One region of the Stenotrophomonas sp. YJH_SMC_46 genome, then DNA from elsewhere that is predicted to be linked to it. Evidence: predicted binding sites of a transcription regulator. Region 1 holds the regulator's gene; the other holds the start of a gene.

What was found. The regulator FliA, encoded in region 1, starts transcription of late flagellar genes. The targets are predictions, from matches to a motif close to TAAAGTTTNNCNNNCNNNGGCCGATAA.
Region 2: the regulator FliA is predicted to act here: its motif matches at 1,803-1,829, upstream of AC5P8C_RS00130 (methyl-accepting chemotaxis protein).

The regions. Positions count from the first base shown of each region.
Region 1 covers NZ_JCAFTO010000008.1:27,464-30,861, forward strand. Annotated here, with positions in the region: gene flhF (flagellar biosynthesis GTPase FlhF) at 1-425, shown strand, start outside; gene AC5P8C_RS19715 (MinD/ParA family ATP-binding protein) at 412-1,299, shown strand; gene AC5P8C_RS19720 (RNA polymerase sigma factor FliA) at 1,296-2,039, shown strand; gene cheY (chemotaxis response regulator CheY) at 2,097-2,489, shown strand; gene AC5P8C_RS19730 (protein phosphatase CheZ) at 2,489-3,094, shown strand; gene AC5P8C_RS19735 (chemotaxis protein CheA) at 3,097-3,398, shown strand, end outside.
Region 2 covers NZ_JCAFTO010000001.1:25,731-29,128, forward strand. Annotated here, with positions in the region: gene AC5P8C_RS00120 (hypothetical protein) at 1-135, opposite strand, end outside; gene AC5P8C_RS00125 (hypothetical protein) at 270-485, opposite strand; gene AC5P8C_RS00130 (methyl-accepting chemotaxis protein) at 584-1,774, opposite strand; gene hflD (high frequency lysogenization protein HflD) at 1,938-2,552, opposite strand; gene mnmA (tRNA 2-thiouridine(34) synthase MnmA) at 2,549-3,398, opposite strand, start outside.

The DNA of each region.
Region 1 (3,398 bases):
TGGACCAGCTGCTGGAACGCCTGAAGGACTACAAGCTGGTGCTGATCGACACCGCCGGGCTGGGCCCGCGCGACCGCGCGCTGGCCGCCCAGCTGCAGTGGCTGCGTGCCGCCCGCCAGGTGCGCACCCTGCTGGTGCTGCCGGCCAATACCAGCTTCGGCGACATGGACGAGGTGGTCCGCCGCTTCGGCGCCGCCAACCTGCAGGGTCTGGTGCTGAGCAAGCTGGACGAGACCGGCCGCTTCGGCAACGCCCTGTCTGTGGCCGTGGACCATGCCCTGCCGATCACCTGGGTGACCGATGGCCAGGACGTCCCGGAGGACCTGCACCGGGCCAGTGCAGCCAATCTCGTACTTCGCCTTGAAGATTTGCGCCGAGCGGCCGATATGCCCTGCAACCCGGAGTTGAACCATGCCGTCGCGTGAGTACGCCAAGCTGACCAAGACCTTCCCGCTGTCGGCCACCCGCAGCGAGCCGCTCGGCCCTGTGCGCACCATCGCGGTGACCGGCGGCAAGGGCGGCGTGGGCAAGACCAACGTCTCGGCCAACCTGGCTGTGGCGCTGGCGGGCATGGGCAAGCGCACGCTGCTGCTGGACGCCGACCTGGGCCTGGCCAACATCGACGTGATCCTGGGCTTGAACCCCACCTTTACGCTGGCCGACCTGGTGGCCGGCCGCTGCTCGCTGGACGACGTCATCGTCGAAGGCCCGAACGGCGTGCTGGTGGTCCCGGCCGCTTCCGGCCGCCGGCACATGGCCGAGCTGGCCCCGGCCGAGCATGTCGGCCTGGTCAACGTGTTCTCCGAACTGGAACGCGAGCTGGACATCATGGTGGTCGATACCGCCGCCGGCATCACCGACGGCGTGCTGACCTTCTGCCAGGCCGCGCAGGACACCGTGGTGGTGGTCTGTGACGAACCGGCCTCGATCACCGACGCCTACGCACTGATCAAGGTGCTGTCGCGCGAGCGCGGCGTGGACCGCATCCAGGTGGTGGCCAACATGGTGCGCGACCCCAACGAGGGCCGCGTGCTGTACGAAAAGCTGACCCGCGTGTGCGAGAAGTTCCTCGCCGATGTCTCGCTGAACTACCTGGGCTGCGTGCCGCAGGACGACTGGCTGCGCCTGTCGGTGCAGCGCCAGCAACCGGTGGTGAAGGCCTACCCGTCCAGCCCGGCCGCGCTGGCGATCACCGAGATCGCGCGCCGCACCGCACGCTGGCAGGCGCCGACCGAACCGCGTGGCGGCGTCGAGTTCTTCCTCGAGCGCATTCTCAAGCAGCGCGGGGTGGCCGCATGAAAGGCGCAGCCCAGTACCGGGAGGTCCAGCGCTCGGCGGCCAACGAGGTCATCTCCCAGCACTCGGACCTGGTGCGGCGCATCGCCCACCACCTGGCCGCACGCCTGCCGGCGAGCGTGGAGGTGGACGACCTGATCCAGGCCGGCATGATGGGGCTGATCGAAGCGTCGCGCAGCTACGACGCCGACCAGGGCGCCTCGTTCGAGACCTACGCCTCGATCCGCATCCGCGGTTCGATGATCGACGAGATCCGCCGTGGCGACTGGGTGCCGCGCTCGGTGCATCGCCGCGCACGCGACGCCGCTGCCACCATCCGCCGCCTGGAACAGAGCACCGGCCGTGCCGCCAGCGCCACCGAAGTGGCCGCCGCGATGGAGATGCCGCTGCCCGAATACCTGCGGCTGATGGAAGACGCCGCGCGTGGCCAGGTGCTGAGCCTGGAGTCACGCATCGAGGACCAGGGCGAGCTGGATACCGTCGCCCAGGGCGGCCCGACGCCGCAGCAGGTGCTGGAGCGCGGCGAGTTCGGCCGCGAGCTGGGCAAGGCCATCGGCCACCTGCCCGAGCGCGAACAGCTGGTGCTCTCGCTCTATTACGAGCAGGAACTGAACCTGAAGGAGATCGGCGCGGTGCTCGGCGTGAGCGAGTCGCGGGTCTGCCAGATACACGGCCAGGCCGTGCTGCGCCTGCGTGGACGATTGAAGATTTTCGAGGCGGCCGACGCCGGCCTGGAAGAGTGAACATGCCCGAGGCGGCTGCCCCCGGCCACCCGGAATGAACAACAAAGGAACTCTGCTTTGAACAAGAACATGCGCATCCTGATCGTCGACGACTTCTCGACCATGCGTCGCATCGTCAAGAACCTGCTGGGCGATCTTGGCTTCACCAATACCGCCGAAGCCGAGGACGGGCATGCCGCGCTGTCGCTGCTGCAGAGCCAGTCGTTCGATTTCGTCGTCACCGACTGGAACATGCCGGTGATGACCGGCATCGAGCTGCTCAAGGCGATCCGCGCCGATGCCAAGCTGAAGACCCTGCCAGTGCTGATGGTCACTGCCGAAGCCAAGCGCGAACAGATCATCGAAGCCGCCCAGAACGGCGTGAACGGCTACATCATCAAGCCCTTCACCGCGCAGACGCTGGAAGAAAAGCTCGGCAAGATCTTTGAACGCCTGGCGGCCAGCGCCTGATGGATACCACGGTCGACAAGAACGCCCTCGCCCTGCGCCTGCAGGAAGCCCTGGACGCACTGGAGTCCGGTGACGAAGCTGCCTGGCGGCAACGCATCGACGGACTGGTCGCGCTGCGCACGCAGCCGATGATGAGCGGCCTGTCGCGGCTGGCCCGCGAGCTGGGACAGGCGCTGGGTGAACTACCGACCGTGCCCAGCGAGGCCGGTGAGCTGGATGACGCCTGCGCGCGCCTGGACCACGTGGTGGCGATGACCGAACAGGCCACCCACCGTACCCTGGACCTGGCCGAGGAATGCCGCAGCCTGACCGAACAGCTGCGTGCCGAAGGCCTGCAGCCAGGCCAGGACGCGCAGCTCGAGCGCATCCGCCACAACCTGACCGAGATGGCCCTGACCCAGAGCTACCAGGACCTGACCGGGCAGATCATCCGCCGCGTGGTCGGCATTGTCCGCCGCGTCCACGAAGGCTTCGGCGCACTCGGCCTGCCGCCGGAACAGCATCGCACCGACCCGGCACTGGCCGGGCCGGCACTGAAGGGACTGGACCGCCACGCGGTCTCGCAGAACGACGCCGACGACCTGTTGTCGGATCTGGGGCTGTAAGCATGAGCGCGGTATCCGACGACATCACTGCCGATTTCATCATCGAGGCGCAGGAGATCCTGGACCGCCTCGGCGAACAGCTGGTGTCGCTGGAGCAGGCACCGCAGGACAGCGACCAGCTCAATGCGGTGTTCCGCGGCTACCACACGCTCAAGGGCGGCGCCGGCTTCCTCGGCGTCACTGCCATGGTCGAGCTGTGCCACGCCGCTGAGGAGGCGCTGGGCGCGGCGCGCGCCGGCCAGGCCGTGCTGCAGGCCCACCACTTCGACGCGGCCCAGCAATCACTGGATTACCTGCAGTCGAT
Region 2 (3,398 bases), on a different contig from region 1:
GTCGAGGCTTTCGGGGCTGCCATCCAGTTCAATGCCATGCGTTTGAGCCTGCGCGACCAGCCATTCTATCTGGCCGTCCATCAGCATAAGGAATTGCTCAAAAGCCTCGCGGGCTTCTTCCAGATTGAACGTCATGCGGAGGCCAGAGAGACAGGGGGAGTGGGCAGTGTGTCCTCGTCCCCTTCCTCAGGCTATGCAACAAATCCTAAAAGGCGACAGGCAAAGCAGAGGTGCAGATATCGCGGCGGCCATCCACGCATGGCGTGGATCTACTTCAGCGCTTCCCCATCCAGCCCGAGATCCCAGGCCAGGCCCAGCAGCGCCTCGTCCGCCCGCGACGGGGCCGGGCGCGCGTCCGCCAGCTGCTGCAGTTCGCGGATCTCCTCGCGGGCGACCTCTTCCAGTTGCTGCAGCTGCTCACGCACGCTCGCGTTGCGCGGGCGCTCGGTGTCGGTGAGGGCGGGCAGGGCGCGGATCAGGGTCATGGTGCGCGTACAGGATGCATCCAATGGCGGGTTACAGGCAAAGGCCCCGGACGAACCGGGGCCTTGCGGGCTGCCGGCGAGGGCAGCGGACATCAGGATCAGAACAGCTCGACGGTGCCGGCGCCCATGCTCTGCTGGGCAACCGGCTTGTGCGGCGGGCGTTCCCATTCGCTGCGCAGTTCGCGCAGGCGGCTGCCGGTGCGCTGCAGGGCGGTGGCGATCTCTTCGTCGAACACGCCGCCATTGCGGTGCAGCAGTTCCTGCAGCGCCACCGCTTCACGGTTGATCGCGGTCAGGCGGTCCAGGTGGGTGTGCACGCCGCCCAGGGCCTGGGTGGCGATGTCTTCGAACTGCAGGGCGCGCACGGCTTCAGCCACGCTGCCATCGATCGCACGGGCGCACTCGGACACTTCACGCATGCCGTCGCCCAGCGAGGCATTGATCTGGGCCACGTTGTCGAGCATCGCGGCCGCTTCCTGGCGCGCTTCACGGGAGCGGTCCATGTCGCGCGATGCCATGTGCGAGACCGTCTCGCGCACCTTGGCAATGGCGTCCTTGGAGCTGTGTGCCAGCTTGCGGATCTGCTCGTTGAAGGTGGTCGAGCGCTCGGACAGGTTGCGCACTTCGTCGGCGACCACCGCGAAGCCTCGGCCGGCTTCACCGGCACGCGCGGCTTCGATGGCGGCGTTCAGCGCCAGCAGGTTGGTCTGGTCGGCGATCGACTTGACGTCTTCCAGCAGCGCGAAGATGCCATCCAGGTGCTGCGCCATCTGGTCGATGTGCTGCACGGTGGTGCTGCTCTGGCCGCTGACCTGTTCCAGTGCTTCCACCAGCTGCTCCATGCGGTGGCTGGCGTGCTGGGCGAAACGGGCAACGTCGAGGCCGGCATTGCCTTCATCACCGGCGCGGTCGACGATGCGCGACAGGGCCTGGCTCTGCTGGCGCGACTTGCGGTTCATCGCATCGAAGCTGCCACCGAGGCTGGAGACGGCCTGGCGGATCAGGTCACGGGCGCGTTCCACTTCGCCGCGCGAACCCTCAATCTCGTTGCCGACGAAGTTGCGCAGTTCGGTCAGCAGCTGGTCCTGCTCACGCAGGACACGGGCATGTTCCGGGGAACGATGCGCCTGGGCGCGGGTGGTCCACCACGCAAAGCCGAGCCAGCTCAGCGTCATCGTGGTCAGGATCGCCCAGCGCAGGGCGGCCGGCCATTCGAAACCGATGGCGAAGGGGAGCAGCAGGGTCAGAGCCAGGGGGGCGGCCAGACGGATGAAAATGCGTGAGTACATGGACGTTCTCGGGAGGTGCACGGAGGATGTATCGGCCGTACCCCCTTTCTCTTTAACGTCGATGTGCCCCGAAGTGCATTCTGAATGCGCCGGTTTTCCGGCGCTGGCGGTGATTCGGTGTCCGATTCCCTTTTCCATGGAAAAGCGCCCGGACCCCATGCGCTTACGCCAGCTGGCGGTCCACCGCCTCGATCATCGCCTTGCGGCCGAACAGGAAGTCCCAGTAGCTGCCGCCCAGCTGCCGCCACAGCACCGCCGCGCGCACCGCGGCCAGCAGCAGGGCTCGGATCTCCGCCACCACACCGGCCTGGCCAAGGTAGTGCGGGTTGCCCTGCACCATCACCCGCGGCTTGAGGTGGCTGATGGTGTCCGCGTACAGGCTGCCCAGGCTGGCCAGCACATCCGGGTGGCCGCTGTCGCCCAGCTCGGCGGCCTGGCGCTGGGCGCGCTCGATGCCCGAGGCGACCTTGTTCACCGTGGCGCCATCCTGAACGAAGCGGCGCTCCAGCTGCAGCACCGACAGGGCCAGCTTGGGCAGGATCGGATCCTGGCCCTGGCTGCGGAAGTAGTTGTGCAGCAGGCGCAGCCCGGCCTTCAGTGCATGGCGGTCACCGAATACCGCCTGCGGCGAGGACGCATCGACACGGAACACGCTGTCCACGGCGGTGCGCACGGCGGCGGCGTCGGAATGGCCGGTATCGGCGATGCGGCGGACCTGCTGCAGGGCCTGTGCAATGCCGGCCAGGGCCAGGACGCGGTCGTCGACAGTGAAACTCATGCAGCGGATACCTCAAAAGGGGAAGGAGTGGTGCGCAGACGCTGTTCCAGCGGCGCATCGGTGGCGGCGATCACCGCGCCACCCAGGCACACATCACCGTCATACAGCACCAGCGATTGACCGGGGGTAACGGCACGCTGCGGGCGCGCGAAGGTGACCAGCACGCTGCCATCGTCCAGCACCTGGACCGTACACGGCTCGTCAGGTTGGCGGTAGCGGGTCTGGGCGGTGCATTCAAAGCGCCGCGACGGCGGCGAGCCGGCAATCCAGTGCGCGGTTTCCGAACGCAGGCGGTTGGAAAGCATCCACTTGCTGTCGCGGTCCTGGTCCACGTACAGCACGTTGCTGGCCACATCCTTGCCGACCACGTACCACGGTGCGGCCGGGCGGCCGCGTACGCCGCCGATGTTCAGGCCCTCGCGCTGGCCCAGGGTGAAATAGAACACGCCCGGATGTTCGGCGATCACGCTGCCGTCGGCCGGGTCAAGGATCTGGCCGGGCCTGGCCGGCAGGTAGCGGCCGAGGAATTCGCGGAAATCCCGCTCGCCGATGAAGCAGATGCCGGTGGAATCCTTCTTGGCGTGGGTCGGCAGGCCGACGTCGCGCGCAATCCGGCGCAGGTCGGTCTTTTCCAGGTCGCCGATCGGGAACAGGGTCGCTGCCAGCTGCGCCTGGCCCAGCTGGTGCAGGAAGTAGCTCTGGTCCTTGGAGCGGTCGGCGCCACGCAGCAGCAGCCATTGGCCACCGCGCTGGGCTACGCGCGCGTAATGGCCGGTGGCGATGCGCTCGGCGCCCAGCTCGCGGGCGGCATCCAGGAAATGCTTGAACTTCACCTCGCGGTTGCAC